2 regions of the Emticicia sp. genome follow, and region 2 is predicted to be linked to the other one. Evidence: riboswitches for the same ligand, from Rfam matches in the RefSeq annotation. Region 2 holds a riboswitch; the other holds the start of a gene.
The links. A riboswitch is a leader RNA that binds a small molecule or an ion and turns the genes downstream of it on or off. The one in region 2 is predicted to bind S-adenosylmethionine.
Positions count from the first base shown of each region.

Region 1: another riboswitch for S-adenosylmethionine. It lies ahead of metK (methionine adenosyltransferase); the one in region 2 lies ahead of ACOVO2_RS18485 (O-acetylhomoserine aminocarboxypropyltransferase/cysteine synthase family protein).

Region 1 covers NZ_JBMLRC010000043.1:1,789-18,039, reverse strand. Annotated here, with positions in the region: gene spt (serine palmitoyltransferase) at 1-703, opposite strand, end outside; gene hemN (oxygen-independent coproporphyrinogen III oxidase) at 917-2,284, opposite strand; gene ACOVO2_RS02850 (AAA family ATPase) at 2,658-4,052, shown strand; gene ACOVO2_RS02845 (OmpA family protein) at 4,183-6,327, opposite strand; gene ACOVO2_RS02840 (cryptochrome/photolyase family protein) at 6,564-8,093, opposite strand; gene ACOVO2_RS02835 (GH92 family glycosyl hydrolase) at 8,209-10,494, opposite strand; gene ACOVO2_RS02830 (Uma2 family endonuclease) at 10,529-11,185, opposite strand; gene ACOVO2_RS02825 (NUDIX hydrolase) at 11,256-11,963, opposite strand; gene ACOVO2_RS02820 (ABC transporter ATP-binding protein) at 12,095-13,081, shown strand; SAM-I-IV-variant riboswitch at 13,378-13,483, shown strand; gene metK (methionine adenosyltransferase) at 13,559-14,836, shown strand; partial or broken gene ACOVO2_RS02810 (3-coathanger stack domain-containing protein) at 15,026-16,251, opposite strand, start outside.
Region 2 covers NZ_JBMLRC010000342.1:17,064-33,314, reverse strand. Annotated here, with positions in the region: gene ACOVO2_RS18495 (homoserine O-acetyltransferase family protein) at 1-810, opposite strand, end outside; gene ACOVO2_RS18490 (YdeI/OmpD-associated family protein) at 861-1,340, opposite strand; gene ACOVO2_RS18485 (O-acetylhomoserine aminocarboxypropyltransferase/cysteine synthase family protein) at 1,408-2,697, opposite strand; SAM riboswitch class I at 2,820-2,936, opposite strand; gene ACOVO2_RS18480 (CHC2 zinc finger domain-containing protein) at 3,050-4,099, opposite strand; gene ACOVO2_RS18475 (SDR family NAD(P)-dependent oxidoreductase) at 4,206-4,958, opposite strand; gene ACOVO2_RS18470 (homoserine kinase) at 5,038-5,967, opposite strand; gene ACOVO2_RS18465 (OmpA family protein) at 6,174-6,734, shown strand; gene ACOVO2_RS18460 (hypothetical protein) at 6,851-7,408, shown strand; gene purN (phosphoribosylglycinamide formyltransferase) at 7,631-8,203, shown strand; gene ACOVO2_RS18450 (YheT family hydrolase) at 8,267-9,250, shown strand; gene ACOVO2_RS18445 (mechanosensitive ion channel family protein) at 9,259-10,389, shown strand; gene rho (transcription termination factor Rho) at 10,695-12,443, shown strand; gene ACOVO2_RS18435 (Crp/Fnr family transcriptional regulator) at 12,564-13,166, shown strand; gene ACOVO2_RS18430 (hypothetical protein) at 13,349-14,347, shown strand; gene ACOVO2_RS18425 (DUF4249 family protein) at 14,397-15,317, shown strand; gene ACOVO2_RS18420 (TonB-dependent receptor) at 15,325-16,251, shown strand, end outside.

The DNA.
Region 1 (16,251 bases), on a different contig from region 2:
TTTCATTAGTCAAACCGAAATGGTCGGCTGTTCCTCGGCCTTGTTCGCCCAAAACGCCCAGTCCGTGAGCATCGTCAATCATAATCATTGCCTCGTATCTGCGGCATAGCTCAATCATTGCGGGCAGTTTCACAATATCGCCTTCCATGCTAAAAATGCCATCAACAATCACAAGCTTGATGGCCTCTTCGGGAAGCGATGCCAGAATTCGTTCGAGACTTTCAAGGTTATTGTGCTTAAATTTCAATACCTTCGAGAACGAAAGTCGTGTACCTTCATAGATAGAAGCGTGGTCGGCTTCATCAATGATGATGTAGTCGTGTCGGCCAGTAATCGACGACACAACACCCAAATTTGCTTGAAAACCAGTACTAAAAATCAGTGCAGATTCTTTGCCTAGAAATCTTGCTAGTTTCTCCTCCAGCTCAACGTGGATGTCGAGCGTACCATTCAAAAACCTTGAACCCGCACACCCAGTACCATATTTGTCGATGGCAGCCTTGGCGGCTTCTTGAACGTACGGGTGGTTGGTTAGGCCCAAGTAGCTATTTGAGCCAAACATTAAAACATCTTTGCCGTTGATTCTAACGGCGGTGTCTTGGTCAGACGTAATTGGACGGAAGTAGGGGTAAATCCCTGCGTTTTTCATGCCCGAGATACGAGCGTTTAACTGCAATCGTTGTGTTGCATGTTGGTTTTTCATTGTAATTTGGAATTTTGGGATGGGACATCAATCTTGAGACCCAGATGAAGATCTGCTTCTCAAGAATTTATAAGTTTGCTTGTATCTGAAAGAGATACTTTTTTGCTAAACGATAGCGAAAAGTGGATTTTATGAATACAAATCAGACTTAAATGCATAAAAAAAGCCCTCACAAGAATGTGTAAAGGCTTTTTGGGTTACGTAGTAAAGGTTTTATATTGTTTTTGAAAACAACTTCTGTGTTGAGTTGGTTTGGTCGAGGTGTATATCAAATGCCATACAAATATTCCTGATGAAGGCTTTTCCTGCTGGCAACACTTTTAGGCCAAACTCATTGAAAATGATAAACTCATCTTCTGCGAAATCTTCCAGCTTTTCAAGTAGCATTTCGTGCTCTTCTGCTGTCCAATCTGAAATTTTCCATGAAGTTACTAAATTACAAATAATATCCAAAATTTGTTTCCGAATAAATAAATCTTTTTTGTTGAGCAGGTGTCCTTTGAGTATTGGCAGTTGACTATTGTTCACTTTTTCGATATATGACTCTACGTCTTTTATGTTTTGAGCGAAGGCCGTCCACGAGTCGCTGATTGATGAAGCTCCAAGTCCTAACAAAACTTTCGATTGCGTGGTGGTATAACCCATGAAGTTTCGGTGAAGTGTACCATTCTCTTGGGCTTTATATAAACTATCGTGCGGAAGCGAGAAGTGATCCATCCCGATTTCGGCATAATTGTTTGCCTCAAAAATCGCTCGTCCACGCTCATATAAAGCTCGTTTTTCTTCGCCACTTGGTAAATTACTTTCATCAAATCCACGTTGACCATTACCTTTTATCCATGGCACGTGTGCGTACGAATAAAACGCAATACGGTCGGGTTTTAGGGTCAAAGTTTTCTGAATTGTATCTTCGATGGATGAAAGTTGCTGAAAGGGCAAGCCAAAAACCAAATCGTGACTGATTGATGTATAACCAATCGCACGGGCGAGTTCGGTTACTTTTTTGACATTCTCGAAAGGCTGAATGCGATGAATGGCCAACTGAACTTTTGGGTCATAATCTTGCACACCAAAGCTTACTCTTCTGAAACCTAAATCATAGAGTGTTTGGAGGTGTTCGGCACTTGTATTGTTGGGGTGTCCTTCAAAACTAAATTCGTGTTCGGGGCTTACTTTGGCATCTTTCAAAATGCCTTCGATAAGCGTTCGGAGGGTTTCGGGAGCAAAAAAACTGGGTGTTCCACCACCCAAATGTATTTCAGTAATCTGTGGTTTTTCGGGGAAAATAGCTAAATATAAGGCCCATTCTTTCAGAACTGCCTGAATATAAGGCTCTTCTACCGCATGATTTTTGGTGATACGCTTGTGGCAAGCACAAAACGTACACAGACTTTCGCAATACGGTAAATGAATATAGAGGCTTATGCCCGAATCATTATTTGTCGCAGAAAAAGTTTCAACCAAACGACTCTGCCATTGTTGAGCATCAAAAGTATCGGTTTGCCAATGTGGCACAGTTGGATAACTGGTGTATCTGGGGCCAGCTACATCATATTTTTTTATAAGCGAAGAATCTGCCATGCGTTTACTTAATTTTCGTGCAAAACTAAAGGGCAAGTTTCGGAAAAATGATGAGGAATGTCATGTTTCCAAAATCAGAAACCAAGATACAGAACTCAAAATCAGCCTTTGGTCAAAAAAATAATCAAGTTTCATGTAAGAATCGCTTATATTTATCGAAAGATTTTCATTTGCCACCTATGCGTTTCAACCTGCTTTAGCTGGTGATGCAGAGTAATAAAACCAATAGGCTTTAACCTAAATGTATTTTATTCGTTTAGGCTAAAGCCCAGTTTTGATTTGATATTTATGAATTTTATCCGCCAGCTAAAGCAGGCGGCAATTGAATATATATATATTATCCATAAAGAGAAATAAAAAATCATAGGAATAAATGCCAACTTACAACCAAATCAAACGCCAAATAGATTTGAACCCTTTTGCTGAGCTGATGCTTCGGAATGAACTAAAGGCTTTGCCAAGCATTATTCACGAAAACGAATACATTGATGCTTCGGTGCATGGCTATTGGAATACTCGCCATGTATTGCTTTTGGCTACAACGCAACGCATTTTATTAGTTGATAGCGATACTTATGGTGATGTTGAAGTCATCGAATTTCCTTATGATAAGACCGTTACGGTGCGTTGCCCAACGGCCGATTCGGTAGTTTTTGGTACGGCCGAACGCAAGGTAAAAGTTGATAATACGCTCGAAGAATACATTGCGGCTTTTTACGCAGTTGTGCAAGATAGATTGGCAGGAAAAGAACCAAAATTGTATCGTGAAAGAGATATTTATGCTCAAGAAGAACAAACTGGCGAGCCTTTACCGCAAACAAATAATCCATTTCATGTGATTTTACGTGGACTTGATGGGCTTTCAAAAATGATAGTGCCGCAGGCCGAAGAAAATAAACAGCAATCACTCACCGAAGATTCTCAAGCTACCGTGAAAGGAACAAAACAATCAACCGAACCAGAAAAAACATTGGATGAACTATTGGCGGAATTGAACGCTTTGGTAGGTTTGGAGAATGTGAAAGAAGAAGTGAAAAGTTTGGTAAATGTGCTGAAAATTGAGAAAATAAGAAAAGAGCAAGGCATTACGCTGCCCGATCGCTCGCTGCACATGGTTTTTCATGGAAATCCTGGTACGGGAAAAACAACGATTGCACGCTTACTGGCAAAGATTTTCAAAGCTTTGGGCGTATTGAGCAAAGGACAATTGTATGAAACCGACCGAAGTGGTTTGGTGGCTGGCTATACTGGACAAACCTCGCTGAAAGTGCGTGAAGTTTGCCAAAAAGCGATGGGAGGAATTTTGTTTATTGACGAAGCCTATGCTCTCAATACCGAAGACACTTATGGCCCCGAAGCTGTGAACACAATTGTGAAATTTATGGAAGATAATCGTGATGATTTTGTGGTGATTGTGGCCGGTTATGAAGAAAAAATGACTGAGTTTATCAACTCAAACCCTGGCCTTCATTCGAGGTTTAATAAATACATTGCTTTTAAAGATTACACACCCGAAGAATTGGTCGATATTTTCTTGTTGCAAACCGCCAAAGTGCAACTGAAAGTAGATGATGATGCACAAGAAAAAGTCTATAAATTATTCAAGGAACTTTACGAAGACCGAGATGCATCTTTCGGAAACGGGCGTTTGGCTCGTAATATCTTCGAGAAAACTTACGAAAAACAAGCAAATCGCCTTGTGAATGAGGGCATTGAAAATACTGATATTAGTCTGATAAAAGAAGCGGATATTCCGGTAATGGAATAAAAGAGTCAAACATCAATCAATCGATATTTGGCTCTTTTATTCATAACCTTTGTTTTGTGTAAAACATTAGGAATGAGTGTTTTACTGGACTATGGGCAGTCTGCTATTGACAGTCGACTGGCCACTTGAATTAATTATAAGCAATGATTTTAAAATCAGTTCTACGATTTTTTTCATGAAATATTTCTGGGCACTCTGCATCACATCTGATATAGGGGTTATCTTCACCTTGACCAACCGGTACTAGTTGTTGCGGAGTAACATTGTTTTTTATCAAATATGCAATTACGGCAGCAGCCCGTTCTTCAGATAATTTTTGATTAAATTCTTTTGAAGATCTCAGATCCGTATGTGAGCAAACTTCCAATTTAATAGATGGGTACTTTTTTAGAATTTTAACTATTTTATCTAACTTAGCCTCTTGGTCTTGCCTAATACTACTCTGACCGTAGGAGAAGTTTATAACCGAATTATTAATTAAGTCAGTAACCGATTGTGGAAGTTTTTTATTGGTTTCTTTCTTGACTTTTTTCTGAATATTTCTCTGTTCTAATGGTGTTTCCGAGGAAACCAATTCAGAATTTTGTGTATTTGAAACATCATTATATAAATTTTTCACTTGTTCTTTTTCTACAAAAAAAGTGATGTTTCGGTCCTTGATATTATCAGAAAATGAAAAGCTTTTTACAACATATCCTTCTTTTTTAATAGCAAATTGATAGTCGGATGGCCTATCAATGCATACTGAAAAAGGCTCTTCTCCTTTTTGGCTGAAATATTGAATTTCATTATTTTTTGAAACAGATAAATTGACGTTACCTAATTGTTTTTTTGTTTCAAAATCATAAACCATAATTCTGTAATCTTTACAATTTTTTCTAAAAGCATAGATGTCATCATCATAAAAGCCACGCTTTCGATTAGAACTTAGATAACCAAATTCATTAGTGGCATCGCAGATATACCCGAAATCGTCTTTCGGCGAATTAAAAGGTATTCCTAAATTTTTGGGGAAGTCGATGGGCGTGCCATCTTCACCAATTTTAGCATAGAAGATATCTAATCCACCGATTCCAGCTAAACCGTCTGATGAAAAATACAGATTGCCTTGGGCATCGATAAACGGAAACTTCTCATCACCCTCTGTATTAATTTTAGGTCCTAAATTTTGTGGGCTGCCCCATTTTTGATTTTTGTATTCAATAAAATATACGTCCGTACCACCAAATCCTCCTGGCATATCCGATATAAAATATAATCTTTCGTTGTTAGGCGTAAAGGCGGGGTGCTCGCACGAATAATCATCATTATTAAATGGCAGTTCTTCTAAACTTGTCCAATCGTTTTGCTTAGGATCAAAATATGAACTAAATAACTTTAATCGGTAAAGTTTTTTGTTGTTATTCTTGCTATTTCGGGTAACGATCAGCTGATTTTCATTATTTGAAAAGGTCAATGGCCCATCGTTTAATTTTGAAGTGAGGTTCTTGCTAAATAAATCTACTGTATAATCGGGTTTATCGTAGAGTTTATTCCATATAAAGTTCTCAATTTTTGTCTCTTTATTCAAAGATACATAGTATAAATTTAAGTAGGCAGTTTGATCGTACTCAGACTTCTGATTGACGAGGTTATCTCTCGACGAGCAAAATACCAAGCCGTTTTTGTAGTACATCGGGCTAAAATCAGAAAATTCAGAATTAAAAAATGCCGATTCTACACTATAAAGTGCCGAGTCTTTTGAAAATTGGTACACATTTTGATACGCTTCATAGAAAGACATACCTCGAGTATCATTATTTTGTACTTGAGCATATAATTTGTAATAATTTGCCGATTCGTTGTATTTCTTGTTGCAAGCTAATACTTGGGCAAATTGTAGATATATTTCGGGGGTTGGATCATCTAAAAAACGTAATAGTTTTTTATAAGTTTTTTCTGCATTTTCGCTGTCCTGAATTGATTTATAGGACAAGGCTAAATTTTGTAGAATTTCCCGATGTTCTTTTTCATTATATTTAGAATTACCTAGTAAGGTTTCATAAGCTTGAATAGCTTTGGTGAATGCCGAACGCTCGAAGTATGAGTTTGCAGTTTTGAGAGATTGTCCTGACAAAGAATAGCTCAAAAAAAAGAATATTATACCGACTAGGAGATAATATCTTTTCGCAAAATTTTTTGAAGGAGTGGTTGCTCGTTTTTCTAAAATTAATTTTTGAAAAAAAGCATTTGTCAAGTCAAAGGTTTTCATAGGTAGGTAGAATAATTTTTTCATAGATAGCATCCTTATTATATGAAAGCATAAATAATTATTGGATAATTACCCAAATTGTTTACGATTCTGGTTAAATGATGAAGTGATAGGGTTGATTGAACTCTTACTTCAAAAGATAATAATAGATACTTGATAACATGGTTTTCGCAACAATAATGTATCAATATTTATGCCATCATAATTAGCTATCGAAAAAAAATCATTAAACGGTATTGTTTCCAAAAAATAATTAAAAATCATAATTCTTCAAGCATATTTAAATATATTTCTGCTTGCTTGAAAACTTCATTTCTCTGTATTTCTGGAATTTTTCCTAACGTAACATAAGCCATGCCAATTCTTGGATTTCGTTCAAGTTTTATTCGGTTCCTTTCATAAAAATGCCAGTAAAGCGAGTTAAACGGACATGATTTATGGCCAACTTTCTTGCTTTTATCATAAAAACACGAGCCACAATAATCGCTCATTTTATCAATATAGTTGGCGGAGGCAACGTAAGGTTTTGAGCCAACAATTCCGCCATCGGCATATTGGCTCATGCCACGAGTATTTGTAATCTCGACCCACTCAATGGCATCAATGTAAATGCCCAAATACCACTCATCAATTTCATCGGGGTTGATGCCCGCCAGCAAACAAAAATTGCCGATGACCATTAATCGTTGAATATGGTGGGCATATGCCAGATTCAATGATTGACCAACGGAATGTTTCATGCAATTCATTTTGGTTTTGCCAGTCCAAAAGAAATCGGGGAGTTTTTGTTGGTGTTCAAAATAGTTAAGGGTTTGAAAATCAGGCATTTTACTCCAGTAAACACCCCTCATGTATTCTCGCCAACCGATAATTTGCCTTACAAAACCTTCGATTTGAGCGATTGAAATATCATCTTGATTTTGTTGCCAATGCTCAACTGCTCGCTCGACTACTTCCAAAGGTGAAAGTAATTTTATATTCATCGAAAAAGATAATCGTGAATGATAAATCGACCAATATTGCATAGCCATGGCATCTTCGTAAGTGCCAAAATTCGGTAAGCAATTTCTCACAAAAAACTCCAATAATTGTAAAGATTCTTGTCGAGTTACTGGCCAAAAGAAATTCTTGGCGTTTACGCTACCAATGGTCTTGACTTCTTGGTTTTGTACAAGTTGGTAAATCTCCGAAACATCTCGACTGAAAACCAAAGGCTCAACGGGACGGTGTTCTTTGGGAAGTTTTTTGCGGTTATCGGCATCGTAATTCCATTGGCCCGTGAGTGGTTCGTTTCCATCCATCAGAATCCCGTATTTCTTTCGCATCATACGGTAGAAACTTTCCATCAGAAAAGTCTTTTTTCCTTTGAAAAAATCACCCAATTCTTTTCGGTGGCTTAGGAAATGCTCCGTGTCGTAGATTTTTGTAGAAATACTGAGCGTGGCAGAAAAAGCCTTTAATTGTTCATCAAGCCGATATTCGTCAGGGAGTTGATATTCAAATTCTGTAATTTGATTTTGCTCAATAATCCATTCAAGATTCTTGGTCAGCGATTGTGTGTTTCGTTCACCGTCGAGTCTTAGATAAATTACATTATGTCCTTGATTCTCAAGGTTTTGAGCAAACAAACGCATGGCCGAAAAGAAGCCTATGACCTTTTGTATATGATGCTTCACGTAGTCAGTTTCCTGCCTCATTTCCATCATTACATACAAAATATTAGTGCTTTTTTCTTGAAACCAAGAATGATTATGATTGAGTTGGTCGCCCAGTATTAGTCGAAGAACCATGCGTTTTTTTATCAATGTTTCATGGTTTTAACTATTATAGCTCCGATTTGTTTTGAAATAAAAAAATCCCATCCGAGAAAATTCTTGAATGGGATTGTTGAAATTTCTGCGAGATTTATTTCTTCAACTCATTGCTCATCGAATACGGAAAATCTGATTCGTTGATGCCTTTGCTTTTATTTGGCGTAGCCGACATTTTTAGCGAAAAAGAGCCTCCTTTCATAATATCGGCGTAGTTGAGGTAGTTTTTTGTGTAATTTACATTGTTCAGACTCGCACCGCTCACATATACATTTTCGCTGCTATTGGCAGGAGCATTTATTGTGAAAGTCTTGCCATTTTGCAATTTAATGGTCGCTTTCTTGAATAACGGCGAACCTAAAACATATTGGTCGGTACCTGGGGCAACGGGGTACATACCGAGTGCTGAAAAAACGTACCATGCCGAGGTTTGTCCGTTATCTTCATCACCACAAAGCCCATCGGGTTGTGGCGTGTAGAGTTTTTTCATGATATTTCTTACGTGATACTGTGTTTTCCACGGCTCGCCAGCATAATTATACAGATACGGCATGTGCTGAATCGGCTGATTTCCGTGAGCATATTGTCCCATATTCATCACCAGCATTTCAGTGATTTCGTGAATCTGCATACCATAGTAAGAAAAGTCAAAAGTTGGTGGAGCCGAAAATACCGAGTCTAATTTGGCTACAAAATTCTTCTTGCCGCCCATCAAATCAGAAAGCCCCTGAATGTCATGAAATACGCACCAAGTCCAGTGCCAAGAGCAGCCTTCTGTAAAAGCATCGCCCCATTTGTCAGGTCGGAACGGCGATTGAAAAGTGCCATTTTGGTTCTTTCCACGCACAAAATTGGTCGATTTATCAAAAACATTGCGGTAGTTTTGGGCCCTTTTGGCGTATAAATCAATTTCGGCTTGAGGACGTTTCAGAAGTTTGGCTAACTTCCAAATCGTAAAATCATCGTAGGCATATTCGAGCGTTCGGGCAGTGTTTTCGTTGATGCCCACATCGTAAGGCACATACCCGAGCGAGTTGTAGTACTGCACACCCAAACGCCCAACCGAACTCAAGGGGCCAGATTGATTGGCATTTTTGGTGATGGCTTCGTAAAGCTTTTCAATTTCCTGAATTTTTACACCTTTCAGATAGGCATCGGCAATAATCGAAGCCGAATTCGAGCCTACCATACAATCTCTATGCCCCGGACTCGCCCATTCGGGTAGCCAGCCACTTTCTTTATAAGTATTAGACAAGCCCTCCATGATTTGGGCATTCATTTCGGGAAACATCAGATTAAAGAAAGGAAAAACCGCACGGAAAGTATCCCAGAAACCATTATCGGTAAACATATATCCATCGGCAATTTGGCCATTGTATGGGCTGTAATGCACAATTTTATTTTCTTTGTTTATCTCATAAAATTTACGAGGAAAAAGCATCGTATGATACAGAGCCGTGTAGAATGTACGCATTTCGTCGTCCGAGCCACCTTCAACCTTGATTCTGTTGAGTTGCGAATTCCAAGTAGCAGCTGCTTTACTGACGAGTTGGTCGAAATTCTGCTCTCCAATTTCGTTTTGGAGGTTTAGTTCTGCTTGCTCTGGGCTGATAAACGACGAAGCAATTTTCAAATTTACTTGCTCATTGGCTTTGGTCTTGAATCGGATAATGCTCCCCGAATGTTTACTTTCGATTTCGAGATTATTCGGCATGATTTCACCCTCTTTTACACCATAAACTTCATCAAAATCTTTATCTACATAAATCACAAAATAATTTTTGAAGTTTTCGGGTACACCGCCCGAAGAATTTCGTGCATAACCAACGATTTTTCGTTCCTTCGGGAAAATTTTGATATAAGAATTCTTGAAAAAACCATCTACAATCAAATACGCTTTATCGGTTTGTGGATACGTGATTCGGAAGCGTGCAGCACGCTCAGTTGGCGTAATTTCGACGGTCGTGTTATAGTCAGATAAATAAGCACGATAATAGTGTGGCTTTGAAACTTCGGCCTTGTGCGAAAACCAAGATTCTCGTTTGTTTTCGTCAAAAACGAGCTTTTCGGTAGTAGCAAAAATCGAAAAAGCACCGTAATCGTTTATCCACGGCGAAGGTTGGTGGGTTTGTTTGAAACCCCTGATTTTATTGCTGGCATACTGATAGCACCAGCCGTCGCCCATTTTATTGGTTTGTGGTGTCCAGAAATTCATCCCCCACGGTAGGGCAATAGCAGGGTAGGTGTTGCCGTTTGAAAATTCAAATTTAGAATCGCTTCCGACCAAAGGATTGACGTATTTTACTAAGTTTTCTTGGGTTTGGCCAAAAGAAATGTAACCTACAAAAATAAGTAGGATTGAAAGAAAGGATTTTTTCATTGAGAGATTTTAAATCGTAGTTGAGTTGAAAAGTTTATTTTAGGAGATTTTGCATTGCTTCAAGGTTGTGTTCTTCATCGAAGATAGCTTTGATTGGAATCTCAAAACCTTCAATAACTGAGCTTTTTATGCTACCATTTGATGATTTCAAGACCAATTCATATTGACCATTTGAGATAAGGTATTGCTCCACGACTTCTTTTTCGGCATCAATTATCCAATATTCGCCAACTTTATGGTTTTCGTAGTCAGTAAACTTGACGCCTCGGTCTTTGTCTTTTGTGCCATCCGAAAGTACCTCAACTATAAAATCAGGTACAGGAAATAAAACTTGTTTTTTTGTGAATGATTTAGACTTTTCAGTATTGAAAAATACAATGTCTGGCTCGTAGTCGTTACGAGTAAAAGTTGTCATGATTTTCTCGAAACCAACAAAACCTAATTTGTTCTTACGGACATAAACATTTATCAATTGATAAAGCAAACCAGTAGCTTCATTATGCTCTCTACGCACGGGTGAGTGCGTAATGATTTCGCCATTGATAAACTCAACTTTGATTTGCTCGTCGATATCATTATAGAATTTCTGACGACGTTGATTTTCGTCGTTCAGTTTTTCAGCAACTTGCTTCACTAATGCTGGAGCATCGGGCAAGTCCATTATTTTATCCAATAAATCTTCTTGAAACATGAGCTTTTATCGTTTAAAACTAATAACGTTACTAAAATAGTCAAAATTCCACAAAGGTTGTAAAAGTTTCTTAAACCAGTCCCTCTGGATTTGGAATAAAATTCAAGAATGAATCGCTATGTTTTTTATATTTTTCGGTATCGAGTGTATAAAGAAACGCTCCTTTTTTCGAGAAACCTTTTTGTTTTTCCTTTAACTTAATCAAAAGCCCTGTCGATAGGATTTTTCGGCTAAAATTTCGCTTATCGAAATTACTGCCATAAATCGCTTCGTAGAGATTCAATATCTGCGGAATCGTAAATTTTTCGGGCATCAACTCAAAACCAATCGGGTGAAAGGCAGCCTTGTAACGCAGGCGTTCGATGGCAATTTTTATCATTTCTCGGTGGTCGAAGAGCAATTCGGGCAAATCTTGCATCGAAAACCACTGAGCATGGTGCGTATCAGAAATCTTGGTTTCGTAGTCTTTCACATTGACCAACGCATAGTATGCCACCGAAACTGTCCGCTCCACGGGGTCACGGCCGGGATCACCAAAAGCATTGAGTTGCTCCAAAAAAATACCCGTTACGCCCGTTAGTTCAAACAAAATTCGCTCAGCAGCTTGGTCGAGGCTTTCGTTGGGATTTAGCCAACCACCCATCAACGACCATGTATCGTGGTCGGTTTGTACACCTCGTTTTACCAACAAAAGTTTTAATTCTTCGCCATCAAAACCAAAAATGATGGAATCGAGAGCTACCAAACATTTGGTCTGTTGTTTATAAAGTTCTAACATTCAGGGATTTATAGATTATTATTTTAGGTCAGTGCTATGAATTATCAGCAATATAAGGAAGCAGCTATCCATGCACAACAAAAGTAGGTATTTTCTCTAAAAAACTCGTATTTTTGCACAAAAAAGCCTAAATGTCACTGCTAAAAATCAATCATTTACATAAGTCTTTCGGGGGAGTAAAGGCAGTTAACGATATTTCAATTACACTCGAGAGAGGTAAGATTTTAGCGATTTTGGGCGAAAGTGGCTCGGGAAAAACCACACTACTACACCTGATTGCAGCTCTCTACGAACCCGATTCTGGAACACTTATGCTTGATAATAAACGCATTACGCCACCCTCCGAAAAACTGATCGCTGGGCATCCAGACATTAAGCTGGTTAGGCAAGACTACGGACTTTTTCCGAATATGTCAATCCGTGCGAATATTGCGTATGAATTGCGTTATTATGAAGAAAATTACAGGAATGAACGAGTAGATAAACTCCTTGAAATTAGTGGTTTAACTCATGTGCAACATCATGTGCCTCGACAAGTTTCGGGCGGAGAACAGCAGCGTGCTACCATCGTAAAAGCCATTGCCGAAGAACCAAAATTACTGTTGCTTGATGAGCCTTTTAGCCATTTGGATGCTGTAAATAAACGCCGACTAAAAAACGAAGTATTAGACCTCATCAAAGCCGAAGAAGTGAGTTGTATTTTCGTTACGCACGATGTAGCCGATGCCTACGGAATGGCCGATGAATTACTAATCATGCAAAATGGTAATGCCCTACAACTTGGCTCACCCGAAGAAATCTATCGTAATCCAATCAATCAATATGTGGCTGAGATTACGGGGGAAATAAACCCAACCCCCAGTACCTCCCCGAAGGAGAGGGGGAAAACGAACTCTCCCTTCCCAATTGGGGAGGGGTTAGGGGTGGGGTTTATCCGCCCCGAGCAGATTCGTGTTTCTGAAAAATCAGCTATTAAAGCTACTGTATTCTCAATTAAATTTTTGGGAGCATTCTACGAAGTAGGCCTACAAGTAGAGGATACCCAACTGAAAATGTATAGTTTTGATAAACTGAGTGTGGGCGATAAGATTGGAATTGAAATCAGGCAACTTGATTAATTGGTTATTAAACATTTTCTATGACGCCGTCGATATTTACGTAGAGACAAAGCATAGATATTGATGTAGAGATAGGGCATGCCCTGTCTCTACTGAGGTTAATCAGGTCTTATTGGTATCTATTGTGGTAAAAAATGAATATAGCTTTAAGTTAAAATATCTTTTCAATCAATATTAAATAGATAAAAAATCTATTCTCAAAAACCAAAGCAGATATTTTCTGTGTACGTTGAATAAAATTTAGATAAAAATTTATTCTATTCTTTTGGTTTTGTTTAGCTAAATTCTCAACTTTGTATCGGTATCAAGAATTTCTAATTAATTTTAGAAAACCAACCGAGTCGCAAACGCTACGGTGGTCAAAAGATGCGGGCTGTTCTAAAGTCAAAAATGTTTTGTTTTTCTCTTCAAAAAAGCCACTTCGATTACTTGAAACCTATCAACTAATTCAATAAAATTAACTAAAAAATAGTATTTATGCCTTATTTATTCACTTCTGAATCTGTATCGGAAGGCCACCCAGATAAAGTATCGGACCAAATCTCAGATGCCCTCATTGATAATTTTATGGCGTTTGACCCTTCTTCTAAAGTAGCTTGTGAAACTTTGGTAACGACAGGTTTAGTAGTTTTGGCAGGAGAAGTAAAAACACAAACTTACCTTGATGTACAATCTATTGCTCGTGAAGTAATCCGTAAAATTGGTTATACGAAGTCGGAGTATATGTTTGAAGCAAATTCTTGCGGAATTATCTCGGCTATTCACGACCAATCAGCTGACATTAACCAAGGTGTTGACCGTAAAACGGCTGATGATTTCGAATCAAAAGCAAACGCTCAAGGTGCTGGTGACCAAGGTATGATGTTTGGCTATGCCACTCGTGAAACTGATAATTATATGCCATTGGCTTTGGATTTAGCTCACACTATCCTCCAAGAAATGTCATATATCCGTAATAATGAGCCAAATTTGATTCCTTATTTACGTCCAGATGCAAAATCTCAGGTAACAATCGAATATTCTGACGATAACGTTCCACAAAGAATTGATACAATCGTAGTTTCTACACAACACGATGATTTTGCTGATGACGAAACAATGTTGGCGAAAATCAAGGCTGATGTTATCAATATCGTTATCCCACGTGTACAAGCTAAGTTGAAAGCTGATTTACAGGCTTTGTTCAACGACCAAATCACGTACCACATTAATCCAACTGGTAAATTTGTAATCGGTGGACCACACGGAGATACAGGTTTGACAGGCCGTAAAATTATCGTTGATACGTACGGTGGTAAAGGTGCTCACGGTGGTGGTGCTTTCTCTGGAAAAGACCCTTCGAAAGTTGACCGTTCGGCAGCTTATGCCACTCGCCACGTAGCTAAAAATTTAGTAGCGGCTGGTCTTTGCGATGAAGTACTCGTACAAGTTTCTTACGCTATCGGTGTTGCAAAACCTTGTGGTTTGTTTATTGATACTTACGGAACTGCCAAAGTTGATATGACTGACGGTGAAATCGCACAAAAAGTTGGCGAAATCTTCGACATGCGTCCGTACGCAATCGAGCAACGTTTGAAATTACGTAACCCAATCTACTCAGAAACAGCCGCTTATGGCCACATGGGACGTAAAAACGAAATCGTAACTAAAACTTTCAAAGGGCCAGATGGCACAACAGTTACGAAAGAAGTAGAACTTTTCACTTGGGAAAAATTGGATTACGTTGATGCGGTAAAAGCGAAGTTCGGTCTATAATTTTTTCGAGTTTGATATAAGAAAAACGGAAGTCGAAAGGCTTCCGTTTTTTTTTGCCAAATTTTGGCGTCTTCATTTTTTACCGTTATTTAACTCCTAACGAACTACCTCTGTATTCTTATTAAGTAGTTGATTATAAGTACTTTGTGTGGTGTTTTTTTAATCCAGAATTCACGTTGTTGTAGTGAATCAGTTATTACCACAACCACCAATTTGAGCTTGGAAAACTGTGCCGGCCTTTGCCTCAAAGCCAGTATTTAATGTAATAGATTTCCCGGCTTGATAAATCACATTTGCTGTCGAATTGACTTTATTTGTTGCTGTTATCGTCTGCGATGCTTGTTTTGTGCCAATATTCGTGTTTATATCATTCGTTGGACTTGCTAAATTTAGGTCTTTTGGATGAATAGTAAGAGCAGTTGAAATCGGGCTAACGCTTACGCCATCGGTCGAAATTACTCTTATTCTGTAATTTGTTCCGCCTGCAACACTACTTGGGATACTGCAATTTATTGTTCCTGCTGAGTTGCTTGTACCAATTATGATTGGCTGAATGTATGTTCCAATATTCGAGGTATTTCCTAAAATTATATCGCTTTCAAATTCTCCGTTCGCATCTGATAATTCTACATTAAATTGGTTAGATGGGTTGTAAGTATTTGATAATGAGAGTGTTATATCTAAATTACTGCCACCGCAAATCGAACTTCTTGAAAGCGTTGGCATATTGATTGATGCCGAATTTGGCAAAATCGTAAATGTTAAAACTTTTGAATAAAGAATATTACCTTGTAAATTATCTTGTGAATAACCCGTTACGGTCAATGTATATGTTCCCGCAGGTAAAACACGCCCGAATACCGAAGTACCGATATTATCAAAAACAGAGTAAGGTGAAACATTTTGAGTAATTGTATAATTCAGATTAGTTCCTTGTATATTCATATTGAAACTCTCAATCTGAACAGTTGGACAAACAGGTACAACCAAAATCGAAACTTCATCAGTTAATTGATTGATATTCATGTCGTTTGTTAAATTAAATAAGGGCTGATAAGGGTTTCCTGCTTTTACAAATTGGTATTCAACAACCAAATCACATGGATTTATACCATTTACTACAACATTGGTGGTAGCTGTTGCTGTACAAATTCCACTTGTAACAGTTACAGAATAAATCCCTGAATTAACCAATAGAGCATTTGAAATGGTAGGATTTTGAAGGCTGCTCGTAAATGAATTAGGTCCAGTCCAAGAGTATGAATTTCCACCCGTAGCATTTAACTCAATTGTATTTCCGATTAGATAAGGCCCTGAATTTGATGCGGTTGCAACGATAGCAGCCTCAACTGTAACATTTACACCCACAAAACTGCTTTTGCACGAACCTAATTCACAACGTACATTATAAGTTG
Region 2 (16,251 bases):
CTCAACTTTACCACGCCCACGACCAACATCATGAGAATCAAACATCTTTGAGAGTGTCCAATAAGAAAAAGCATTGAAACGTTTGCCGAGTTTTTCGCCCTGATAATTTTGGTAAGTATTTGCCCTGAAAAAATCAACTTGACCTTCGTCACGAGATTGTGTGCGGCCATAAGTGGCATAATTTCGGTAAGATAAAAGAGCGATTGAACGAGCCACTTTCATGCCGTTCATACCCGCTTTCGGGTGACGCTCTGTCCAAGTTGGGTCGGCTGCAATAGCCATTCGTTGCGATTCGTTAAAGGCAATTCCCCACGGAGAATGAATGGCGTTTGTTGAGAAAAGAATTAAGTTTTCAATCAAATCGGGTTGTAAAATCGCCCATTCGAGTGCTTGTTGGCCACCCAACGAGCCACCAAGTAAAGTATTTATTTTTTCGATACCTAAATGAATACGAAGCAAGTCAATCGCACGAACAACATCACGGATACTCAAAAACGGGAAATCATGAAAATAAGGCTCGCCCGAAATCGGGTTTTTGCTTAGGGCATTGGTTGAGCCATAATGTGAACCCAAAATATTGGCACAAACAATAAAATGTTCATTTGGATTGTAAAGACGTTTTTCACCAATCAGTCCATTCCACCAATCGGACGGATTGGCGTTGCCCGTAAAAGCATGACACACCCACACAACATTATCTTTTTCAGCATTGAGTGTTCCGTAGGTAGTGTAGGCCAAATCAAATTCGGGAAGCCAAGCCCCCGATTCAAGTTTAAAAGGTTCGTCGTGATGAAATGTCTTATTTTCCATTAATGCTAAAAGGTACTACTTGGTGATTTGTTGTATAATTTTGTTGACTTTTACTTGTTGGTTTTTCTTAGCCGTTCGGCTAATTCTACTACTCTTTTTATTCGAGTTTCGGTTTGTTTGGCACTGTCAATCCAGTGTCTATAATCTTTTTGTTTTGAGGCCGAAAGTTGCTGAAATAAAGTGGCAAATTCTTCATCAAAATCTATCGCTTCCTGCAATTCAATTGGCATCGAAATTATCCTTTCTTCAAAATCCTCTTCAAGAGCAACCGAAATTTCATCGTGCAATTTTACCCCTAATTCTTTCTGTAATTTAAGAGGCAAAGTCATTGCATGAAAGCCATTACCCTTCGGAAAAAGATTACTCTTAAAAGGTTTATCATTAATGCTTCCTTTGACTTTAATGAATCCTTTTTTGCCAAAAATGTCATGAGCATTTTCAGGGAAATCAACATAATGCCATGACCCAGCAGGATTTGGGGGCATTTTCTTGATAATTTCTTTAAAATGAATGACTTTGTTGGGCATCATCAATTTTGCTTTCAAAAAACAAGGTCGAAGATAAAACTCTTACGAGCCAATCTTCGACCTTGGGAAATTATGCTAAAGCCTGTGTAATATCAGCTTTAATATCTTCTATGTGTTCGTACCCACACGAAATTCTCAATAAATTAGGGTCAACACCTGCCGAAAGTTGCTCACTTTCTGATAATTGTGAGTGCGTTGTTGAAGCAGGATGAATAATCAAAGTTTTAGCGTCGCCAACATTGGCCAAATGCGAAATTAACTTTAAACTATTAACAAACTTTTCTGCTCGTTCACGGTCACCTTTCAATTTGAATGAAAGCACCCCACCAAAACCACGTTGTAGATATTTTTTAGCTAATTCATGGGTTGGATGATTAGTTAAACCAGGATAATTGACTGATTCAACTTCTGGATGCTCAGATAACCATTGTGCTAATGCTGCAGTATTTTCACAAGTGCGTTCAACTCTTAAAGTTAAGGTTTCTAGACCTTGTAATAATAAAAATGAATTAAATGGCGACTGGCAAGCACCCCAATCACGGAGCCCTTCAACTCTACAACGAATGATAAATTGAATATTTCCGAAAGGGCCACCAACACCAAAAACACTGTTTAATATTAGTCCATGATAACTCGGTGATGGTTCGGTAAATTGAGGATATTTTCCATTTCCCCAATCAAATGTTCCACCGTCTATAATTACTCCACCCATTGAAGTGCCGTGTCCTCCAATCCATTTAGTAGCAGATTCTATGACTACATTTGCTCCGTGTTTGAGTGGTTGGCAAATTGCTCCCCCAGCACCAAAAGTATTATCCACAAAAAGTGGAAGGTCGTATTTTTTAGCTAAAGCTGCTAATGCTTCAAAATCAGGTACGTGTAAGCCTGGATTACCGATGGTTTCGACGTAGAGGAGTTTTGTTTTTTCATCAATCAATTTTTCAAAACTTTCAACATTATTTCCTTCGGCAAAGCGAGCTTCTACCCCAATATTTTTAAACGAGTTTTTAAATTGATTGTAAGAGCCACCATAAAGAAACGAAGTTGTGACAAAATTATCGCCAACAGTTGTTACATTATTGATGGCAATAAACTGAGCTGCATGTCCGGAAGAAACAGCAAGTGCAGCTACACCACCTTCAAGAGCAGCAATACGTTTTTCAAAAACATCACTTGTTGGATTCATGATTCGGGTATAAATATTTCCGAATTCTTTTAGAGCAAAAAGGTTTGCTCCATGAGCCGAATCCTTGAATTGATAGGCGGTAGTTTGATAAATAGGCACCGCACGAGATTGTGTAACTGGGTCAATTTCCTGTCCAGCATGTAGCTGAAGTGTTTCAAATCGTAGTTCTGACATTGGTTTTGTTGGTTTAAATTTTAATAAAAAGTGAATTTTGTAGCGAAACTGACGTATAGCAAAAACACCGTGCTTTGCCACACATGAAATAAAACCAATTTTAAAACGATTGTCGTATGATTGGTTTATAAGTCCGAATGGTTTCGCCATTTCGGTAGGTATTGGCACCTTATCGCTTGAAGCGGGACAGGTTGCCCGAGGTTCGTAGAGCCTATTCTCTCCCCTCGTCTGTATAAATCAATCAATTAGCTACTGGAGTAGAATAATTGAATTGATGTTGCAAAGATGCGGTAGGATTTGTTAAAAAACAAGCGAAGTAGAACAATTTTCTAAATTGTTCGTTGGCAAAATTTTATAAATTGTTTCTGCCAAAATATTCATTTATATCTTTAAAACCTTTGTTCCAATCTCGTTTTTCGGCCAGAATACCCGCCATCAGAAAATCTTCTATGAGTGCATTTGCTCCGTTGATACCGGCAGTGTCGTTATCAAAACTTATCAGAATCTTGTATTTTTTGAAATATTTCATCCATTCTTTCTTAAAAATTTTGGCACTTCCCAAACTCACGGCCATCATGCCATGTTTCACTAAGGTCATGCAATCGAATGCACCTTCGGTGAGATATACCTCAGAATTTGGACGAAGTTTTTTGATAGAATCAAGATTGAAAATACTGCGAGGAACGCCCGAAAGAAATTGATATTTACTTGCACCTTCAGGAGGATTTCCGATAGTTCGACCTTGCAGATAAACGATTCTACCATCCTGATAATAAGGAATGATGATAGGATGAACGAAAAATACTAAATTGCCTTTATCGTTGACAATGCCGCAGGCTTTTAAATCTTCTAATGAATAGTTTGATTTCAGAAAATCATTGGCAACTACGTAGTTTTTTATTACAAAAAGTTTGAAGTGCCTAATCGTCCAATCATCAATTCCTCGGCCACGTAAATATTCAGCCGCTTTTCGAGCTGACTCGGTAGCAGGTTGAGTGAGGCAAAATTGCTGAAAACGCTCGTATATTTCGCTATAAATTGGCTTGAATTCAAACTGCTTTTCGGGAAGAGGCTTGTTGGTGTAAACACTTTGAATGTCGAGTTTACGAATAGTTTTATGACGAACACCATCATAAGCAGGAATATAACGAGTGGCGAGTTCTTCGAGAGCGGTTTTGAAGTCAATCTGACAGGCATCGGCATAGAGATTAATCACATCACCGTGTTTGCCACAGCCAAAACAATGAAACTCGTTTTGTGGTGGAGGGTAAAAAACCAAAGAAGGTGAGTCTTCAACGTGAAAAGGGCAATTCATGCGTCGGCTCTGAACAATTTCAAAGCCCAAGTCACGAGCAACTTGCCGAATATCAATTTCCTTTACACGTTGAAGTAGGTTATCCATTGAATGAATTTACGAATGACGAATGACGAATTCGGAATCTGATTTGAGTATGAAAACTTTATGAGTTTTTTATACTGTGGACCGCCGAAATTTGACTGTGGACTGCTCACTTTCTATGAATCATAGTCGGAGCAGCTTGAGCTTTTGCATAGAGCACAATATCTGCAATCGTCACACGGTCGGGTGTATTGATAGCATAGAGAATTGCATCGGCTACATCTTCGGGCTGAATAGGGTCAAAGCCTTCATAAACTTTTTTTGCACGTTCGCTATCGCCCTTAAAACGCACCAACGAAAAATCGGTTTCTACTGCACCAGGGGCAATATTTGTTATTTTTATGCCATATTTGGTCAAATCATGACGCATTCCCTCGCTAATTGCCTCCACCGCTGATTTCGAGGCACAATAAACAGCTCCATTAGGGTAAGTATATTTTCCTGCAACCGAACTTAAATTGATGATATGTCCTTTTTCACGTACTACCATTATTGGCATTACAGCTTTCGACACATAGAGTAAACCTTTCACGTTTCCGTCAATCATGGCATCCCAGTCTGTAATGTTCCCATCTTGAATTGGCTCAAGGCCGTGGGCATTTCCTGCATTATTGACTAAAATATCAATTTTTTTCCATTCTTCGGGCAGAGATTCAATCGCACTGGCAACATCGGCTTGATTACGCACATCAAAAGATAGTGTTATGACTTGCACTTTTTCCAAGAAATATTCTTTCAATTCCTCTAAAACCTCCCGACGACGACCGCACAGAATCAAATCAATTCCTGCGTTAGCAAAAGCCTCGGCTGTTGCTTTTCCAATTCCTGATGTTGCACCTGTAATGAGGGCTATTCTTTTCATTTGTTGATATTTTCTTATTTAGTTATTTAATTGTTCCCGTAGGAACGTCCAATTTGGACGTTCCTACAATATTTACGAATTAATTAATAACCTTCGGCCCATCTTGATTAATTCCTGAAACGTACTCATTTGCGTGAATACCCACTTTTTCAAAGCTATTTTTCATAGCAATTGCCACTTTTTCGGCAGTTTCTTTGCCTTGACTAAATGCAAAAATCGAAGGGCCAGCTCCCGAAATACTACATCCTAAAGCACCTGCTTCTAAAGCCGCATTTTTCACTTCCCAAAACTCAGGAATTAAAATTGCTCGAACGGGTTCGATAATAAAGTCAACCATCGAACTGGCAATTAGCTTATAATCGGCTTGCATTAAACCTGCAATCATACCAGCCACATTTCCCATTTGGGCAATGGTGTTTTTCATCGAAACTTCATTACGCAAAATATGACGTGCATCTTTTGTATTTACCTCAATATCAGGATGTACAATAGTTACGTATAGCTCATCGGGTGTAGGTACTTTAAAAACATCAAGTGGCTGATAACTACGCACAACTACAAAACCTCCAAGTAGAGCAGGGGCTACGTTATCGGCGTGGGCAGAGCCACAAGCAATGCGTTCTCCTTCCATCGAAAATGGTAATAATTCTTTTGCAGAAAGAGGTTTGCCCAGCAATTCGTTCACCGCAAAAACTCCCGCCACCGAACTCGCCGAACTGCTTCCCAGTCCGCTTCCGAGTGGCATTTTTTTGTGTAATTCAATCTCTAAACCTTGTGTACATCCTGTTTGTTCGAGGTATTTTATAATCGGAACCGTTACGGCGTTTTTAGAAACATCGTAAGTGAGTTTTCCTTCTTCGCCTGTAATATTTGTGATAATGATTTGATTATCAGAACGTTTACGAACAATAACTTCATCGCCAGGGGCATCAACTGCAAAGCCGAAAATATCAAATCCACAGGCAACATTAGCAACGGTAGCAGGGGCAAAAATCTTGATTGAGTCCATCAATAAAAATAGGGTGTTTTCTTTGGTTATGTTCGCCAAATTTAGCCCTTTTTAAGAAATTTTCGGCTGACAAACTTATAAATATTATTGAGTTGTTAATTTTTAAATAGAAAATTAAAAAAAAAGTTGTTTTTTAGTTACTTTTTATTACTTTTCGATTCGTAAATAGTAAAACAAATTTTCCTAAACCTCAAACAATTCAAACAATGAACAGATTTCTATTACCCATTCTGATTCTGCTTTGGTCGTTGTTGTATACTGGTTGGTGGAACTGTAACCGTAAACCTTTGTGTTCGGGTGAACCAATTGTGGCCGACACAACATCAGCGGTAGTGGCAGATACTCCAGCCTTTGACTCAAGCAAGCAGACAGATTCTGTAAAAGTAGATACTGTGAAAGCAGCTGCAACACCAGAAGAACAAATCTTGTTTACGCCTCTAGATGTTTACTTTAAAGTTAACCAATCTGGCATTGAAAAAACTGCCGAAGTGGAAACCTTTATAGCAACAGCTAAAAAGTATTTTGAAAAACATCCAGATAAACAGCTTTTAATCACTGGTCATGCCGATAGTGATGGTTCGGATGAACTAAATCAACGTCTGTCAGAAAATCGTGCAAAGCAAACAAAATCATTCTTGCTCAAAGAAGGAATCAAGGCTTCGCAGATGACAACCGAAGGCAAAGGCGAAAAAGAGCCAATCGCCTCAAATGATACACCAGAAGGCAAATCAAAGAATCGTCGAAGCACAATCAGATTGAAAGAGTAAAAGAAGTCAACAGTTGGCGGTCAACATTCCACAGTAGTTTGATACTATTTATGTTGTTAGTCGACTCATACATCATCGCAGTTTAAGAAATTTTATAACTTTAAAAATATAAAAAAATGGAATTTTTCAAATGTTGGTTAACAGATTTCCCATGGGGAGTTTTTCTTGGATGTTTATTACCACTTTTATTACTTTGGTGGTGGCTAAGCCGTGAAATTAATCGTTGGAAAAGACATGCGGCCGAACTACAAGATAGAATCAATTTCTTGGAAGGAGAGTTAGATGCTTGCAGAAAATCTAAAGTATCGACAAATGTAAGTGTTGAGGCGGGTGGAAGCACTGCGGCAGGTATTGGTGGAGCAGGAATTGCAGCAGGGGCTTTAGGTCTGGCAGGAACAGTTGCTGCCGCTGCACCAACTAAAAAAGATGATTTGAAAATTGTTGAGGGAATCGGTCCAAAAATAGAAGAGTTGTTTAATAATGCCGGGATTTACACATTTGCCGAGTTAGCTGAAACCTCGGTAGAAAAAATGAAAGCGATTCTTGATGCGGCAGGGCCTCGTTTCCAAATTCATAATCCTACTACTTGGGCCGATCAAGCTGCTTTGGCTCGAGATGGCAAATGGGATGAATTGAAGAAATGGCAAGATGAACTTTATAAAGGTAAAGCCTAGGTCAATTAAGAATGTAGAATTTTTAACTTTGATATCTACCTGTATAGTTCTAAAAAAAGTCGCTAAATGTATTTTTAGCGACTTTTTTTATTCATTTAGATTTATTTGTTGAATAAATTGATAGTTTCATAGTAAATTTGAATTTTATAAGTCAGCATTTTAATTGAAATCATTCTTAATTCTACATCGCACGGGCGACCCCGTCTTAATTCTTAATTCTTGGTGAAACGACTTGCTATTTTTGCTTCGGGTTCGGGAAGTAATGCCGAACGAATAACTACCTATTTTGCTGATAACGAATCCGTTATTGTGGAATTGTTTCTCACTAATAATCCCGCGGCTGGTGTAATTGAGCGGGGGCGTAGGCTTGGTATTCCAACAGTTTTGTTTGATAAAAAGACATTCTCAAAGACTAATAAAATCGTTGATTTACTGCAAAAACAACAAATCGACTTAGTTATTTTGGCTGGTTTTCTGTGGCTAATTCCCGAAAACTTAGTAAAAGCATTTCCAAATAAAATCATTAATATTCATCCTGCATTGCTTCCAAAATACGGTGGTAAGGGCATGTGGGGGCATTTTGTGCATGAAGCAGTTGTGGAAGCTAGAGAAAAAGAATCTGGCATAACGATTCATTACGTAAATGAGCATTATGACGAAGGGAAAATTATTTTTCAAGCAAAATGTGATGTCGTACCAACTGATACTCCTGATGACGTAGCCAAAAAAGTACAGGCCCTCGAACACATTCATTTCCCCGAAGTCATCGAAAGTATAATTGTAGAGCACAGTTAAATTCATTGATGTCAAGTTTAATTATTAAACATTAATCTTCTAATATTCAGCATCAAAAATAGAATGCCAGTTTTATCAACAAACACCGATTATCAGCCCCCCAAATGGCAATTTAATGCCCATATTCAAACAATTTATCCAAGTCTTTTTCGCAAAATTCCTGTTGATTATAAACGAGAGCGAGTTGAGCTACAAGATGGCGATTTCTTGGATTTGGATTGGTCGTTTGCTGGAGCATCACGTGGTAAAAAACTCGTGATCGTTACGCACGGCTTGGAAGGCGACTCGACTCGCCACTACGTGACGGGTATGATAAAGAAATTCAATGATAATGGTTATGATGGCTTGGGCTGGAATTGTCGTAGTTGTAGCGGTGAAATGAATCGTTTGCCCCGTTTTTATCACCACGGGGATGTCGATGATATACGTTTTGTGGTCAATTATGCCATCAATACCTACAATTATGAAGAAGTTGTTTTGGTAGGGTTTAGTATGGGTGGAAGCATGACAGTTCGACTTTTGGGACAAAATTCCGAACTTTTACCAACGCAAGTGAAGTTTGGCTTGGCGGTTTCGGTTCCGCTTGATTTATATACTTCGGTCTATGAACTGTATAAGCCTGGTCGTAGGTTTTATATGAAACGCTTCATCAATAAACTGGGCAAAAAAATAAAAGAGAAGTCAACGCAACATCCTCAAAATAATTTAGTTAGTTATGAAGGATACAAGCAAATCAAAAATTTTGAACAGTTTGATAGCCGATATACCGCTCCGATGTTTGGTTTTAAAAATGCCCACGATTTTTATCAGCAAGCAGCGGCAAAGCCTTTTCTGAAGTCGATAAAAGTACCTACATTAATAATCCAAGCTATCAATGACCCATTTTTATCGCCCGAATGTCTGAATTTAGGCGATGCTGAAAATAACCCCAACGTACATTTACAATTATTAAAATTTGGCGGCCATGTAGGTTTTATGATGCCAAATTCCAACGAAACATGGGTGGAACGTAGAGTAATTGAGTTTATTAAAGAGCACAAAGCATAAGATTTTAAATGAATAAATTAGAGAAGATTCTGCACAAAAGTTTTTTATATAATCCAGTCGAAAACTGGCTTTGGTTTGTAGGAATATTGTTGGTAGGCTTGCTTTTCAAGCGGATTTTTTCGGTTCTTGTCAGTAAAGTTGTTTACCGTTTAATCAAACAAGAAACCCAAAATATACCAGTTTCTAACTTCGTAGATTTGCTGAAACGCCCAGTTGAGTTTATCATTACCCTCCTCATCATTTATTCAGCAGTTGACGAAATCTCTTTTCCAAAAAAATGGCGAATCATCCCGTTTGGTAAAATGAGAGTAAGCGAATTTGCCGATAAACTGCTCGATACGCTTTTTGTGATTGCCATCACTTGGATAATTATCCGACTTGTAAAATTTTTTGCTTTAGTTTTTCTTAAAAAAGCCGAAGAAAATGATACCAAAACAGATGAGCATCTCGTGCCGTTTTTCAGAGATATTATCATTGCTTTGATAGTTTTCTGCTCATTTTTCTTGATTTTGGGCTTTGTTTTTCGTCAAGATGTCATTAGTCTAATCACAGGTTTGGGTATTGGTGGGGTAGCTTTAGCTTTAGCTGCACGTGCTACGCTCGAAAACCTTTTTGCTTCTTTTACGTTATTTACAGAGCAACCTTTCATTGTTGGCGATGACATTGAGCTGGGAAGCATGGTCGGGAAAGTTGAAAAGGTTGGTTTTCGTAGTACCCGAATCCGTCACGTTGATGGTAGTCTGATTGTTGTGCCCAACCAAATGTTGGTTTCACAAACACTCAACAATCTTACTCAGCGTAAAGACCGTCGTCATAAGTTTTTCATACGGCTAAAACTCGATACACCGATTTCAAAAATCAAAGCCTTAGTTGATGAAATTCAGCTACTTATTGATAATCATGAACAAACAAGTTTGCACGAGGGGCATGTGAAGTTTGATGCAATCGGCGAATATTCAATAAATCTATTGGTAGTATTTTTTGCAGCAACGCCCGATTACTGGCAGAGTAAAACCATTCGTGAAGAAATAAATTATAAGATTAATCAATTGATTGAAAAGTACGGTATTGAGTTGGCAAATCCAACCACAACCATGTTTGGAATTACTGATGATAAAATTATTGATGATGATTATTGAAAATATATATTCCTATCGAATAAAAATATTTTGCTTATTTTCGAGAAAACGCTTGCAAAGTTCGGATTAAAGTTTTATTATTGCATTCAAATCCAACAAAACACTTCAATCGGCTCATCTATTCTCAACAGAAAATTCTTGATTTAGCCAATTGTATCCGAGCAAAGTTTCCGTTTTTTTCGAGTAATTCCTGAGTATTTGATTAAATGCTAAAATTCTTGGAAGTGTCTTTTCCGAAATACATCTTATTTAAAAAATCTAACCGCTAATCTTTAGCAATTGTAACGTCTTGTTAATTCTCTCGTATGTACACATCAGAAGAACTGAATCTTAAACTTCTATCAGAGTTAAGGAAAATTTGTATAGAAATTGGCATTAAAGATGTCCGAACGGCCTCTAAAACCGAATTAATAGAAAAGATTTTAGAGAATCAAAGTTCAGCATCACTCTTTAATACTCCCAAAAGTGTCAGTGCCGACACCTCTGCAAATCAGCCAATCGAGCAGCCTCTCTTTAAAGAAGATAAAGGAATAAAAAATAGAAAACGCTTACCTAAGACTGACGAAAAAACTGCCGAACCAGCAGTTGCAGAATTATCTCCTGCGATAGGTGAGGCTAAGCCAAATACTGAAAAAAGCCAGACAAAATCTGAGAATTTCAAAAAAAATGATAATAAAAAGTCATTTGAGAAACAAAAGCCGGTTCCTGCTCAGCCAGAGGTTTTCTCTGATATGCAAGCAGCCGACGAAGAACCAATATTGAATCTGGAAGAACCCGCCGACTTTGACTTAGCTGCCATTGATGCTGAAATGGATGAGTTTGCTCGCTTGACCGAAGATATTATACCTGATATTCCAGAGCCTAAAGAAGACAAACGCTACGTTGATACTTATACCAAAGACATCAAAAAACAGTTCAATAACCTCATCAAGGAGTTTGATGGCATTATTGAAAACGAAGGTGTTTTAGAAATTATGCAAGAAGGTGGATATGGTTTCCTTCGTTCGGCAGATTATAATTATTTGGCGAGTCCCGACGATATTTACGTATCGCCATCGCAAATCAAATTGTTTGGTTTAAAAACCGGTGACACCGTAAAAGGTGCGATTCGCCCACCGAAAGAAGGTGAAAAATACTTCGCTCTTTTGAAAGTTTTATCAGTAAATGGTAAAACTACCGAAGAAATCCGTGACCGTATTCCGTTTGAATACCTCACTCCACTCTTTCCCGAAGAACAAATCAAATTAAGCAGCCGACCAGACGTATATTCTACTCGTGTACTTGATTTATTTGCACCCATCGGAAAAGGTCAACGTGGTATGATTGTGGCACAACCTAAAACTGGTAAAACGGTTTTGTTGAAAGAAATTGCCAATGCCATCACTCGCAATCACCCAGAGGTTTATTTGATTATTTTGTTGATTGACGAACGCCCAGAAGAGGTTACCGATATGCAACGCAGCGTGCGTGCCGAGGTAATTGCTTCAACTTTTGATGAAACTGCCGATCGTCACGTAAAAGTTTCGGGCGTGGTTTTAGAAAAAGCAAAACGCTTAGTTGAGTGCGGACACGATGTAGTTATCTTGCTCGACTCAATCACGCGTTTGGCTCGTGCTTATAATACTGTCATTCCTTCATCGGGTAAAATCCTTTCGGGTGGTGTTGATGCCAATGCACTTCACAAACCAAAACGTTTCTTCGGTGCGGCTCGTAATGTAGAAAATGGTGGTTCGTTGACGATTATCGCAACGGCCTTGATTGATACAGGCTCGAAAATGGACGAAGTTATCTTTGAAGAATTTAAGGGTACGGGTAATATGGAACTCCAACTCGACCGTAAATTATCGAACAAACGTGTTTATCCTGCGATTGATATTTTGGCATCAGGGACACGTCGTGAAGATTTATTGATGGATAAAGATTCATTACAAAAAGTGTGGTTATTGCGTAAATTCATGGCCGATATGAACCCAATGGAAACAATGGAATTCTTACTCGATAAAATGAAAGGAACTCGTAATAATGAAGAGTTTTTATTGACGATGAATAGGTAGTCCACGGTCAATGGTCGATAGTCCATAGTGCTGATAATACAAATACCATTCACTTAGAAAGGTTTGCAATTTTGGTTGCAGACCTTTTTATTTGTGCTGTAAATCCTATTATAACTTTAAATGAAAAACAAAAATCCAGTTTTATACAACTTATTCAGTTCTTTTGGTGTATTTTCTTCTGCCGAAATTGAGCATATTCTCTCACAATTTGAGTCTAAAATCTACAAAAAAGGTGCAGTAATTTTAGATATTGGAGAAATTAACGATAAACTTTATTTTATTGAATCGGGAATTTTGCGAGAGTTTTCGGTAAAAGACCAAGACCAAGACCAAACCATTACCCACTGGTTGATGGCAGAAAATGATTTTCAATATGTAGCTGACAGTTTTTTAGAGGAAAAACCATCTACGGTTGCGATTGATGTACTTGAAAAAGCTAAACTGTGGGTGATTTCCAAAGAAAAAATAGATAAACTTTATTTAGAATGCCCTCAACTAAATTTTATTGGTAGAGTTTTATTGGAGCAAAATACTATCAAATATGAAGCATTCATAACAGCATTAAGACAAAAAAAGGAAGAACGCTTAGAATGGTTTTATAAATACCACAAAGGCTTGATAAACCGTGTGCCATTGAGGTACATTGCTACTTACTTAAATATGACTCCGCAAGCATTGAGCCGAGTTAGAACCAAAATGGCAAAAGCTGAGAGAAAGAAATAATTGTATGTTTCGACAATTCCATTGCGGCATGAATTGCGTTTTTGCAAGTTTTTTCTTGCGGAAACGCAATTTTTTTTGAAGTAAACTTTGCTCTACTTTGCAATAAATAAGCCCCCCAGAAATCTTGGCGGACGACGGGAGGCTCATAAGTCTAACTTTTAATAATTAAACAGTGTAAAACTATGAAAAGGATTTCCATTTTCAAAATTCTGGGCTTGGCTATTTGCTTTTATGGAGTAGTTTCTTGCCAAAAAGATGAAATAAATTCATCTAATTTATCGTTGACTGAACAGCCCAAACAACTAACGGCAGCACAAAAGCAACAGTTAGAAGATTTATCGAACCCTGAACAGAGTGCAGACGTAGTATCAAGAAAGGGTAGGTTAGTTTTCAAAGACCTTGAAGCCTTCAAGAGAGTAATTGGAGAGTTGAAAGCAATGAAAACGGAGGAAGAGGTGGAAAAATGGGCTTCAAAGTTTGATTTTATCCCAATTTCAAAAACTTATCAAGAGAGATGGAAAGAAAAAGGTATGATTACAAAAGAATTTTGTGAGAAAAATCAACTGGCTTTTATTCCCGACCCAACTTTTGCAATGATTTTGAATAAAGATGGAATTTATCAAATTGGGAAAGAAGTTCAAAAAATTACCAATGAAAAAGGGTATGCCATTTTAGAGACTAAAGAGAATTTGTTAAATGATTTAAAGAGTACATCATTGAGAAGTTATGAGGTAGTAAGCGAATTGGTTAAAGTTAAGAAGGAAAATTTAAGACCAACAAATTTCAGCGGTGAGATTGGTACAATGTATTGGGGGCCTACTGACTTAGACGGAAATCCAACATTGATAACTTTAGAGGCATGGAATGTTAATTATGGTGGACAATATGCAAGTTTTGGAGTGAGGTCACAGAATTTGGGACCAGACCAATTAGATGAAATAAGCGTTGCTGCACAAGGTTATTTTGAGCTCAATACGTATTTATTTAATATTGCTTTAGATTCAGGGAATTTTTACGAAGGTGATACTGAATATAATTCTTCATTTGTTAATAAAACAATAAAATGGTATGTTTCTCCATTACCTTGGTTAGGAGCAAGATATGTGATTTATGGTACGGCATATGGAGCTTCAATGTTTAATGGAGTTACTTATACAGCGGGTTGGGGGTTAAATCTATAAATTTATTGCCCACTTTAATCTATTTTAAAGTGGTTTTTTTTTAAAAACCATGAAGAATGTACTAATATTATTGTTTTTTTTACTGTTTGGTTGTGTACGTCAGGAATTAGTTAGTGAGATTGAAATTGATAAAAACGATTCCACGTTAATTATCTATTCTTTAATTACACCAAGTAAGTGGATTTATGTGAATGTAAGAAAAACCATACCTATTGGAGAAGAAAATAATACCAATATTTATTCAACTAATACAAAAGATTCAACGTTCGATTTAGTGACAGGTGCAAATGTTGAAATAGAAAATTTACTAACCAATAAAAGTCTTTTATTACCAGAGGTAGAAAGAGGTGTTTATGGGGTTTCCCCTGATTTGTTTCCAATAGTTTCGGGTGGGAAATATGCGTTAACTGTTAGCTATCGAAACAAAAAAACATATGCTCAATGTGAGGTGCCATCACAAGCAGCAATGATAGATAGATTTATTGCATCCCCTTTGAAAGTTATCAATGATACTATTACTAACAATGGAAAAGTCTTGTTTGTAAAACTCAGTTCTTCTGATTTGCTAATGTCAGGCAAAGATATTTCGAATAAAACCGAAAGTTTAAATTATGTAAGATATATTGAACGTGAAACCAAAAAAATAAATGGTAAAGTTATTAAAGTATCAGAGCCTGCTTTTGGAAAGCCTGATATATCAAGCGGAGAATTTATTTTTTATGGTGGAGTTGCTTTGAATCAAGATGATGTTTCACAGTTAGTGAGTGTTCAGGTTTTAACAGTTTTCCCAATATTTCAAGAATATTTTCAAAATTATTACCTAAGACTAAATCAAAAATCTAATTTACAAGAAAATCCTTTTATGGCGTTTAAGGGAGTTATTCCTGTCATTACAAATATTCAAAATGGCTACGGGATTTTTGCAGGATATTTGATTTCTCCACCAAAACAGATAGTCGTAACGAGATAAGAATAAAATGAAATATTTGTGCCTATTATTTTTTATTTGTTACACTAAATGTACCGCCCAATTTGTAATTAGTGGGAATATTTTTGATTCGAAAGATTCAACTGGATTACCTGGAGTAGTAGTTAATTTCACTGGGCAATCAAAGTTTACTGTAACTAATGACAAAGGGTTTTTTAGTAAAAAAATGAAAGGTAATCCTAAGAAAATCATAGTGAAATCAATGAATTATGAGACAATAGACCTTAATCTGAATGAAATTAAGGCTGATACTACACTAACTATTTTTCTAAATTATAAACAACAAGAACTTACTGAAATTATTATTTCTGCAAATAGTATAGAAGAAAATCTATCGAATCCTGTTTCGGGTCTTACGAAAATAAGTGCAAATACAATTAAAAAACTACCTTCTTTGGGCGGAGAAAAGGATTTGATGAAAGTTTTGATGCTTCTGCCAGGTACTAAAAGTATTTCTGAGGGTAGTGCTGGAATGTATGTTAGAGGAGGAAGTCCAGACCAAAATCTTGTTTTATTAAACAATGCTCCAATTTATACTTCTAATCAGTTTTTTGGTTTATTATCTACTTTCAATACAGACGCAATAAAAAGTGTAGAACTTTATAAAGGGGGCATTCCTGCAAAATATGGTGGTCGTATTTCCTCAGTTTTGGCAGTGCAATCCTTAACCTCTAAAATGGATAAATTTGATATTAACGGTAATTTAGGGTTAATCTCTGCGAAGTTTCAAGTTGATATTCCAATTATTAAAAATAAGGCAGGCCTCCTATTTTCCACTCGTCGAAATTACTTCGACCTTTTGAAAAATAGAATACCAACACCACAGCTAAAAAATGGAATTCCAAACTATCATTTTGAAGACTATAATTTAGATTTTACCTACAAAATTAATATTCACAATGAGTTAAAAATATTT